Regions from separate parts of the Lysinibacillus sp. PWR01 genome, predicted to be linked through region 1. Evidence: riboswitches for the same ligand, from Rfam matches in the RefSeq annotation. Region 1 holds a riboswitch; each other region holds the start of a gene.
The links. Region 1 has a riboswitch for cobalamin ahead of ACEVFT_RS06310 ((2Fe-2S) ferredoxin domain-containing protein). Riboswitches for the same ligand answer to the same signal wherever they lie in the genome.
Positions count from the first base shown of each region.

Region 1 (3,282 bases):
CAAACTTTGTAAAGGATGCCATAAAGCCTCCAACTTCTGAAGGGAAGGCTAGTGCTAGTTGTACAGAAGTCACAACATATGTACCTAAATCACCAAGCATAGCTGCGAAAAATACGGCTAGTGAAAATGACAAACCTACTTTTTGTGCTCCTTTAAAGACAAAGTAAGCAATAAAAGGACCTACAATAGCCATCGAAAAGGCGTTCGCCCCTAAAGTCGTGATTCCTCCATGTGCTAATAATAAAGATTGGAATAATAAAACGATTGTTCCAATTACACTCATGGCTAGAGGGCCAAAGAGAACTGTCCCAAGTCCAACACCAGTTGGGTGAGAGCAGCTACCTGTAACAGAAGGGATTTTTAAGGCAGATAGCACAAAAGCAAAGGCTCCTGAAAGCCCTAAAAGCATCTTTGTTTCAGGATTTTCATCAATTGTTTTGCGAATAGAGCGCAATCCTAGAACTATAAAAGGAATAGAGATGACCCACCAAAAAATCGCCCATTCGATTGGCAAAAAACCTTCCATGATATGCATCGCAAAGGCACGTTTTGGCACAATTAAAAAGGCCAATAAAAAATAACTAAGTTTCCACCATGAAAATTTCAAAAAGCTTTCCTCCTAACTAATTAATAGATTTTTAGAATGTAGCGTGCGTAAATAAAAAAGCACTTCTCCGTTGGTGGAAAAGTGCATAGCTAAAAAAGCAAATAACATTCTCATCTGCTAAGCCGCACACCTATCCTCGTAGGCTGAAACGATCACCTATTTTTCGGCAGGTCTCCTGGCTCTAGTTCAATACTTTATAGGTCTTCCCATCCGTTGGACAGTGACATATTCTATAAAGCTCCCTATTACAGTGGCGGGACCGCGCCGGACTCAAACCGGCTTCCCTTTTAAGCAAAATGCCAAGCATTTTACACCGAAAAACATTCAATTGTGAGATTTCACGACAAAGTGTAACATGATTTTCCATAAATATGCTATACCTTTTTATAAAATTTTTTTAATTAAAGGTCAACAGCGAATATTCTGATAATATTCATTGTGCTAATGATGGATATTGTATAAATTTTATACCCCAGTTCACTTCAAAATTGATAAATTTGTCATAAATTTTTAAAGAAATATTGAAATTTTAAAATAATAAGATATGATTAAGACAGTTTTCTATTTAAAATACTAATAAAAATTTCATATAAAACGTCAATAAGTGCTCGAATAGCTCGAGATAATAGGGAAATTGGTGAAAATCCAATACAGCCCCCGCTACTGTAATAGCTGATGAAATCGCAAAGCCACTGGTGCAAGCTTGGGAAGGTGCGACTGTAAAATGAAGCTTAAGTCAGGAAACCTGCTTATTTGATTGTGCATGCAAACTTTTCGGAGGGAGAAGTTGAAGCGGAAGCGAGTACCTTTATTTCATGCTATTCGTTTTTATTTGGCTTCTACAAAACCTTTACTCTTCGTTTAGAGTAAAGGTTTTTCTTTTTCCAGAAAGCAAATGAGGGGAGACAGAAGATGACAACATGGAATTTAGAGGGGATGAAAACACATCTCTTTATTTGCAATGGCAGTAGTTGCATGAATAAGGATGGTGAGGAAATTACTTTAGCCATTCGAGATGAAATACAGCGACAAGCACTCGATCAAGAAATACATACGACAAGAACGCGCTGTAATGGACGATGCAAGGATGCCTGTGTGGTAATCGCCTACCCTCAAGGGAATTGGTATCGTGTGCCATCAACAGAGCATGCTAGGACACTAGTACAAGATTTACATCATGAATCCTTATACAACGAACATGTCTTTACACTTCGTGAAGGTACATTACAGCGTACTGCTCAAACAACAGCCATTAAAGGGATTGAAAAGGTGAAAGAGGGGTAACAACATGGCGCAAAAAGGAAAAATTTTCGTAGTAGGCTTTGGACCTGGAGATTTTAAGCATATTACGACACGTGCAGTAGAAGCTTTACAACAAAGTGATATGATTATAGGCTACAAAACCTATGTAGAGCTGATTCAAGATTTAGTTAGTGCGAAATCGATTGTTAGCACAGGCATGACAGAAGAGGTGTCCCGTGCGCAGGAAGCCGTTCGTCAAGCAGAGGCAGGGAGCATTGTCTCGGTGATTTCGAGTGGTGATGCAGGCGTTTATGGCATGGCGGGATTAGTGTATGAGGTGTTAATCGAGCTAGGCTGGACAGAAGCAACAGGAATTGAAGTAGAAATTGTTCCTGGTATTTCTGCGATTAATTCATGTGCGAGCATACTTGGTGCACCCATTATGCATGATGCTTGTACAATCAGTTTAAGTGACCATCTAACACCTTGGAATTTGATTGCAAAGCGTGTCGAGGCAGCTGCGATGGCAGATTTTGTCATCGCATTATACAATCCTAAAAGTGGTCGCCGTACAAGACAAATTGTCGAAGCTCAGCGAATTCTCTTAGAATATCGTTCGCCAGACACACCAGTAGGGCTTGTGAAAAGTGCGTATCGAGAACGTCAAGAAGTGACCATGACAACGCTAGCAGAAATGCTAGAACATGATATTGGTATGCTGACAACTGTCATTATCGGGAATTCATCAACATTTTTCTATGACAATAAGATGATTACGCCACGCGGTTACCAACGTAAATATACCCTGGGGGAAGAAAAACAACCATTACGTCCACATCAACGTTTGCGTGAAGAAAATGAACCTTGGGCAATGAATCAAGAGACAGGAACAGCAAGAAATGACTTTACAGCTGATCCTAATGCAGGGCGCTTTAATAAACCCAGTATAGCCGCTACGCCAAAGCCGAAAAAAACAGCACTTGAAATGGCTACAGCGGCACTCGCAATGGTGAAAGGGACAAACGCAGTCAACGTAACACCGAAGCTTGTACAGCAAAAAATAGAATCTATTTTTGAATTAGCAGTGAGCCCAGGTGTGGCCAATAAGTTTTTTACTCCTCAGCAAATGCTGACGTTAGCAGAGGTCGTTGGGGAAGAGGGGACGATGGAATATACACCAGATCATCAAATTCATTTAAAAATACCAACGACTGCCCCTGAACAGATCACAGAGAAATTGCAGGAAGTAGGCTTTTTATTAGCACCGATTGGTGATGTGCTATCTCTAAAAGCTTGTGATTTTTGCTATGGTGAAAAGGCTGATTCGATACCATACGCCGAAGAAATACAAGAAAAACTTGGTGGCATGTCTTTACCGAAAACATTAAATATTGGCTTTAATGGCTGTGGTATGGCCTGTTATCGAGCTGTAT
Region 1 is NZ_JBHERJ010000041.1:15,708-18,989, forward strand. Features, by position in the region: gene ACEVFT_RS06305 (energy-coupling factor ABC transporter permease) at 1-607, opposite strand, end outside; cobalamin riboswitch at 756-940, opposite strand; cobalamin riboswitch at 1,193-1,374, shown strand; gene ACEVFT_RS06310 ((2Fe-2S) ferredoxin domain-containing protein) at 1,520-1,891, shown strand; gene cobJ (precorrin-3B C(17)-methyltransferase) at 1,896-3,282, shown strand, end outside.

Region 2 (3,282 bases), on a different contig from region 1:
TGGACAGAGCAATTGGAGGAGCTGTCCAATGATAAACGTCAACTAAAATTACTAAAACAAAATCATGAATCAGAGCTTGAATTAATAAATAGTAATCTAACAAACTGTCGGCTACGTATGGTGAGAGCGCAAGAAAAAATCGAACAATTAGAGGCTAGCCAAGCAAGTCTAGTAATAAAACTACAGGAATTAGAGCATATTTTACCTGTCGAAGCATGTGTTGTTGATGAATCCATCTCCATTAAATGGTCTGAGGCAAGATTAATTCATGGTAATGCAGAAAAAGCTGCTGCTTTCGAAGCGGCACGCCTAGAAAAGGTCAATATTCATGCTGAAGTAAATTTTGAAAAAATGAAAGAAGATTTTGAGCGTAAAAATGCAGAATTAGCAAGTGCTGAAATACTTCTTGAGCAAAATGCGGGCTTTGCAGCAGATTTAGAAGATAAACTAGAAACGACCATTAATATGTATTTAACAAAGATTAATATGTTGTTCCAAAAGTATATGGATATCTTTCATTTTGAGGGACATATTGAAAAAGAAAGAATAGAAGAGAAGGCAGGGCACATTAAATACTTGCTTTATGTGAAAGCTCGTAAAATTGGTCATCAGGGTACTATGGAGGATGTTAGCTTAAAAGCACGAAATGGCAAAGTAGGTAAAGGTGTTTCAGGAGGGGAGGAATCGTTAAGCTCGCTCCTCTTTGCCTTAGCTTTATTGCAAAACCTCTCGATTGCCCCAAGCTATATCGTACTTGATGAGTTTGATAGCGCACTAGATGATGAACGCAAGGACAAAGTATTTCATTTATATGCAAAAGAGTTAAATCGAAAGTTAATTATTTTATCTCCAAAAGCTCATGATAAAACCTATTACGACCATTTTTCCAAGGTATTTGTTATTGAACATAATTCATCTATTCCACAAAGTAGGATTGTTGGTTTCCAAAAGGTGTAGGACCATTTGGGTGAATGAAATTGTGTTTTAAACGAGCAAGAATTGACTTCTAAATGGCACTCCTTTACAATTAATTTTAATACTTTAATAGGAAAACGAGGTATTCTCGTTTCCTTACCAACTGAATAGCGTGTAGTAATAGGTGTAAATTGCGTGCAATTTGCTTAAAAGGGAAGTCGGTGCAAATCCGACACTGTCCCGCAACTGTAAATGTGAGCGACTTTTCAGCAACCACTGTCTTTGGACGGGAAGGAGAAAGGAAGCGATGACCATGAGTCAGGAGACCTGCCTGTTACGAGTACACACCAGTAACCTACGAGGAATAGGAGGTGGCATGTTGACAAAACAGAATGCTCTGTTCGTCACAGTACGTCAAACGCCCATAGTAAATGAAAGGGTTCACAATCGGACTCGTTCACACATACTTAGGGTTTGTTTGGCATTGTGTGATGAAAGAAGATAAAGCGAAGGATTTCCTCAAAACGTAGGGAGTCCTTTTTGTTTTGAAAATATGTACGCAAAGGGGATGCACGTATGACGAATATTCATGTAACGACAACGCTGGAAACGCCTTATGAAGATATGAACATTTGTAAGCAACCACGCACAGAAGTTGCCAAGAAAGCGAAAACAAGAATGGTGGTCGAATCGCTGATCGATCAATTATTAGCAACGAAGTTGATTCGCAACGATCGCTTCTTTGAACAAATCTTATATAATAAAGAAATTATTTGGATACAAAATGGGGGTGCGGATGGTCATCTATTGGCAAAAGCAGCATTAACAGATGAACTGAAAACAAAGACCAATCATTTTATGATGTATATGCCGACCAATCCGATTGTCTATGAAGTCAATGGGGAAGCGTATCACTTAATTACGCGCATTGATTCAACACGCGCAAAGCCTAACCTTGATCGTCTAACATTGGAGCCAAAGCCTGTTTTAAGTGCCGCTCGTGTCAATGACTTATTATGCTCGATTGTCATGCGCTTTTATGAAACATATTTACACGATTTGGCACCTCACCATGACAAACTCATCGCATTCGTGCAGCAGGAATATGCCCAGTTTATTGAAGCGGTGCAAGCGTTAAATGATTATCACTTCAACTGGCATCCACGCGGCAATGGGCACGAGCTCTTACTGCACTTAATTGATCATCTACAAATTTTAAAAAGTCGCCCAGGCAAGGTACTGATTGATTTTACGAACAAGCATGACTACGTGATAGTAGAACCCGCTTATTTGATGGACAAACCAACAAAGAAAGCCGTCGGTGCACTATAAAAGAGGCTGGGACAAAAAGAAAAAATGTTAGACCGATTGCATTTGGGTCTAACATTTTTTTGATTTAGGAAGGAACACTCTACTCATTGAAGCGAAAAAGTTATTATCTGTTTTCGTTATTTTTCAAAATAATCGAGTTCTGTCCCAGCCTCTTTCATTTAAATGCAGGATCGAAATATATTCACGTTCAAGCAAGAAATACCCGCGGAAGCAAGTGAAATACTCGCGCTTGAGCAATGAATACCCGCGGAAGCAAGTGAAATACCCGCGCTTGAGCGACGAATACCCGCGGAAGCAAGTGAAATACTCGCGCTTGAGCGACGAATACCCGCGAAAGCAGGCAAAACGCCTCCGAGCGAGCAGCCCTACAAACAATGCATGGCTGCCTGTGCTTCATGCCACGGAACCGTATATCCTTTGCCTTTTGCACAAAAAATACTGGAGGAACTATATTCAGGGTCGGCATTTTTATCGTAGCCAATCTGTGCAATTACTTCCTCTGTATTATGACACATATCATAGCCATCGAATTGGAGTGTGAGTGCACCTTTCCCATTTGTATAGGCAGCAAAGGTTGTGCTGTAGCTCATTAAAGTGGCAACGGGCGCGCGACCTGTTAGCACCACATCTGTTTCGGATAATATCGGGTCATCGAATGTGCCTGCTGCTTGCTGAATGTCAGTCATCATGCGGCCGATAAAGTCGTTTGAAGCCTTCATTTTAAAACGATAATAGGGTTCAAGTAGAACATTTTGGGCTTGCTCTAGTCCCTGGCGCAGCGCACGGAAACTAGCTTCTCGGAAATCGCCGCCCGATGTATGTTCATTATGCCCGCGACCTGTTAGCAGTGTAAAATGAACATTTGTTACAGGGAAGCCTGTAAGTAAGCCATGATGATCACGCTCAAACAGGTGTTTTTCAACAAGGCGCTGATTGCCTACGGATAAATGATCTGCATGACAGGCATTGCTGAAGGTATTGCCGGTTCCACGTGGATTTGGCTCCATTAATAAATGAACTTCCGCATAATGCTTG
Region 2 is NZ_JBHERJ010000096.1:32,628-35,909, reverse strand. Features, by position in the region: gene ACEVFT_RS22250 (SMC family protein) at 1-957, shown strand, start outside; cobalamin riboswitch at 1,081-1,264, shown strand; gene ACEVFT_RS22245 (hypothetical protein) at 1,492-2,247, shown strand; gene ACEVFT_RS22240 (GTP-binding protein) at 2,613-3,282, opposite strand, start outside.
Region 2: another riboswitch for cobalamin. It lies ahead of ACEVFT_RS22245 (hypothetical protein); the one in region 1 lies ahead of ACEVFT_RS06310 ((2Fe-2S) ferredoxin domain-containing protein).

Region 3 (3,282 bases), on a different contig from region 1:
AAATCTGTTAAGTTGACCCCAACCCCACCACCAAGGCGTGATAGCTCTAAACAATAGCCAATGTTTTCGGCAATACTATTCATGGAGTCATCCATTGATAATTTAAAGCAGCTTACTAATTCACCACGTGCTTTCTTGCCACTATTCAATGCAGTTGGTGTGGCAGGTTGATAGGCTTCCATCATCGCTTCGACAGAACGTTCTGCTAAAGCTGTGTTGCCTTGAGCTAAATACAAAGCAATAATAACAATACGATCCTCATATTTTTCTAAAATCTCTTCGCCGTCACGACTTTTCATAGCATAGCTATCATAAAACTTGCTGGCGCTCATAAAGGATGGGAAACGGAAATTATAATCATAGGCTTTTTTATACAACTTCTTAATAAATTCCATTTCGTACATGTCGATAAATGCTTTCTCATAGTAGCCCTCATCAACTAAATAGCGGATTTTTTCCTCAATATCTATAAAATAACGCAAACGTACGTTGACATACTCTAAAAAGTAGCGGCGCGTAGCTTCACGATCTTTTTCTAACTCAAGTAATCCAGTTGTACTATAACGATTCAGTACGTCATTATTAAGCTTTAAATAGGTTTTCATCTCATTACCCTCGTTTCATAAAACGTTTGTATTGCTTCATAATCTGTTTGATTGCCTCGTAAATCTAATTTCCTTACTAAGGGTACATGATAGGTAGTAGCAATTTTCTCACCAGCAGCGCCAAATACATGATGGCCAAAGTTACTATTGCCACTGGCAACTACTCCTTTACAAAAATCTCTGTTTTTTTCTAAAAAGCGTTGCACCTTCGCTGGAATGTCACCTAAACCATCTGTGTAGGTAATTAAAAGATACGGCTTATTCAGTCGCAATTCTTCAGAGAGCTCGATAGCTTCTGCCTTTAATTTGGATACAACATTTCGGACATTGCCTGTACGACTTGCATAAACGATCATAGGGTAATCAACTCAATTTGAGAAACAATTTCCTGAACATCTCCTATAAAGGTTTCATTCATTTCTAAAACAGGCACACTTAAAAAACCTGCATCTATAATGGTTTGCTTAGCTTGTTCATCGTGATCAATGTTAACAATTTCTGCTTCAAGTCCTGCACGTTGTAATTCAGATTTTACCCACAGGCATTTTGGACAAATTGTTTTCGTATAAAGTTTCATAGAAATCCCTCTTTTCATAAAATAAAAAGGCTATCTCTTTAAGAGAGATAGCTAAAATGGAAACGTTAACATACTAAAAATACCGACGTTCCCATCTCTTAATCCCCGAAGAAATGATTAATTTGTTTTAGAAAGGCAGGTCTCCTGGCTTTGCTTCATTCTCTGATTTCCTTCCCATGCGCATGCACAGTGGATGCTATCATCGTCAGCTTAACAGTTGCGGGGACAGCGTCGGAATTGTACCGAACTTCCCTTTTAAACTACATATAGTAGTACCTTAGTAAAACGAACACAATATATTGTTGTTGTTCAATAGTTTTAAGTTTACCATCCTTCAAATGAAAAGTAAATCTAGATTCTAAACTTCTTTATTTTTGGATTATTCAGTATTTTTGATTATGTAGTTCGAAATAGATTATCACTAATTACTTATACCTAAACAAAATAGATATTTTAAACGATGTACGAGATTTTCTATTAAATTCTATCTACAGTAAAACTATTCATTTATAGAATGCCTAAAATAATCTTGAATAGCTATGGAAACAGTCTATATTCTGAAGAAAAATAGACTGTTTGACACTACGAACATCTATTAGTGCTTTACAATAAACAGGGCCAATTCCTTATAAAATTCCGGCGTTGCAGCAGAATTTGTATGAAATTGAGGATTATATTTGGATAAAAGCTTATATAATTTAGTTGCAGTTAATAGATTCTGTTCTCTATCGTAAGCCCTAAAACGATCATAGACCTCTTTCACTTTCCCATTTACTGAATGAGAAAAGTAATATTGCACTTCTTTATCCTCTAAGTAGTCTAGTTGCCACTTGTAACATATTAAATTTGTGAGGAAAAACATTTCTAATGCTGGCATTTCCCCACCTTTCATTAGCAATGTCATGCCATAATCAAAGGCATTTTCTAACCATTTCACTCCATGACGGTCCCTGTAAAAACGAATTAATTTTTGTAGACCATGCCCTTGTTCTTTCACAAGATACGAGTGAATATTCGTATTTCCAGCATTTCTTTCCCATTCATCAAGAGAAAATTTATATTTTCTTATCAGTTTCATCCAAAGCTTTTGAAGTTTCTCTTCAGAAATAGCGTGTGTTTGTTTATTCCACTTTAAAAGTTTCTCTAAATATTCTAATACAAAGCATCTCTCTAGCTCAAAATGATCCAAATTACTAAATAGAGTATGTTGATCAATATCAATGCTATCCTCTAAAATTTTTTCATCTATCAGCATTCTATTGCCCCGACTAACTCACGTTTTATATTTAAATAGGCATAATTAATATTTTTGTAATCATCAGGATTTTCTTGTATTAATATTTTGATATAAACTTGTAGGGAAATCATGTGCTCACTAGAAAGGTTGTTCATTATTTGCTGCTTTAACTGATTTTCATAAAATAAAATTGAATGTGATGTCATCTTGTTCACTCCTATTCGTTCATAAAAAAAACATCTTTCCCCTTAGGTAAGATGCTAGCTATGACTTAAATACTACATAGTTCTTCAACCAATATAAAATAAGTCGTCTATACTGAATAGAGACCCTTTTCTTGGTTGTCGCACTATGAGTATGATGAAGGTAATTCGTCACACTCAACACCCCCTATCCTCGTAGGTTTTTTGGCTGTACTAGACAAAGGCAGGTCTCCTGGCTTATGATCATCACACATTTTCCCTTCCCATTACATGACATAACAGTGGCTTTGAAAATGTACTCCGAATTACAGTTGCGGGACAGCGCCGGATTTTCACCGAACTTCCCTTTTAAACAAACTCATTATGAATTTGTACCTTTATCCTGTTATTCCGTTTTTTATAGTATAACATATCAATCTCTTTGCTAACTTACTTCGCACATCACTACAAACAAGAAACCATCTACCTTTTAAATAGTAGATGGTTTCAACGTTTATCAATAGAAAATCCACTTGTTTTTACTTTTTTACTGTCGCATTACGATCTTGAAAGAAATTTTCTAGGTCTTTATCTGTAAATTCATTGAATGTTTGATAGGTATACTGTGGATTTCGGTCCTTATCAATGACGACAGAGCGTACACCTTCAAAGAAATCCTCA
Region 3 is NZ_JBHERJ010000073.1:172,748-176,029, forward strand. Features, by position in the region: gene nrdE (class 1b ribonucleoside-diphosphate reductase subunit alpha) at 1-605, opposite strand, end outside; gene nrdI (class Ib ribonucleoside-diphosphate reductase assembly flavoprotein NrdI) at 602-961, opposite strand; gene ACEVFT_RS15590 (glutaredoxin family protein) at 958-1,182, opposite strand; cobalamin riboswitch at 1,300-1,477, opposite strand; gene ACEVFT_RS15595 (hypothetical protein) at 1,778-2,437, opposite strand; gene ACEVFT_RS15600 (hypothetical protein) at 2,431-2,625, opposite strand; cobalamin riboswitch at 2,828-3,016, opposite strand; gene ACEVFT_RS15605 (enoyl-CoA hydratase/isomerase family protein) at 3,141-3,282, opposite strand, start outside.
Region 3: another riboswitch for cobalamin. It lies ahead of ACEVFT_RS15590 (glutaredoxin family protein); the one in region 1 lies ahead of ACEVFT_RS06310 ((2Fe-2S) ferredoxin domain-containing protein).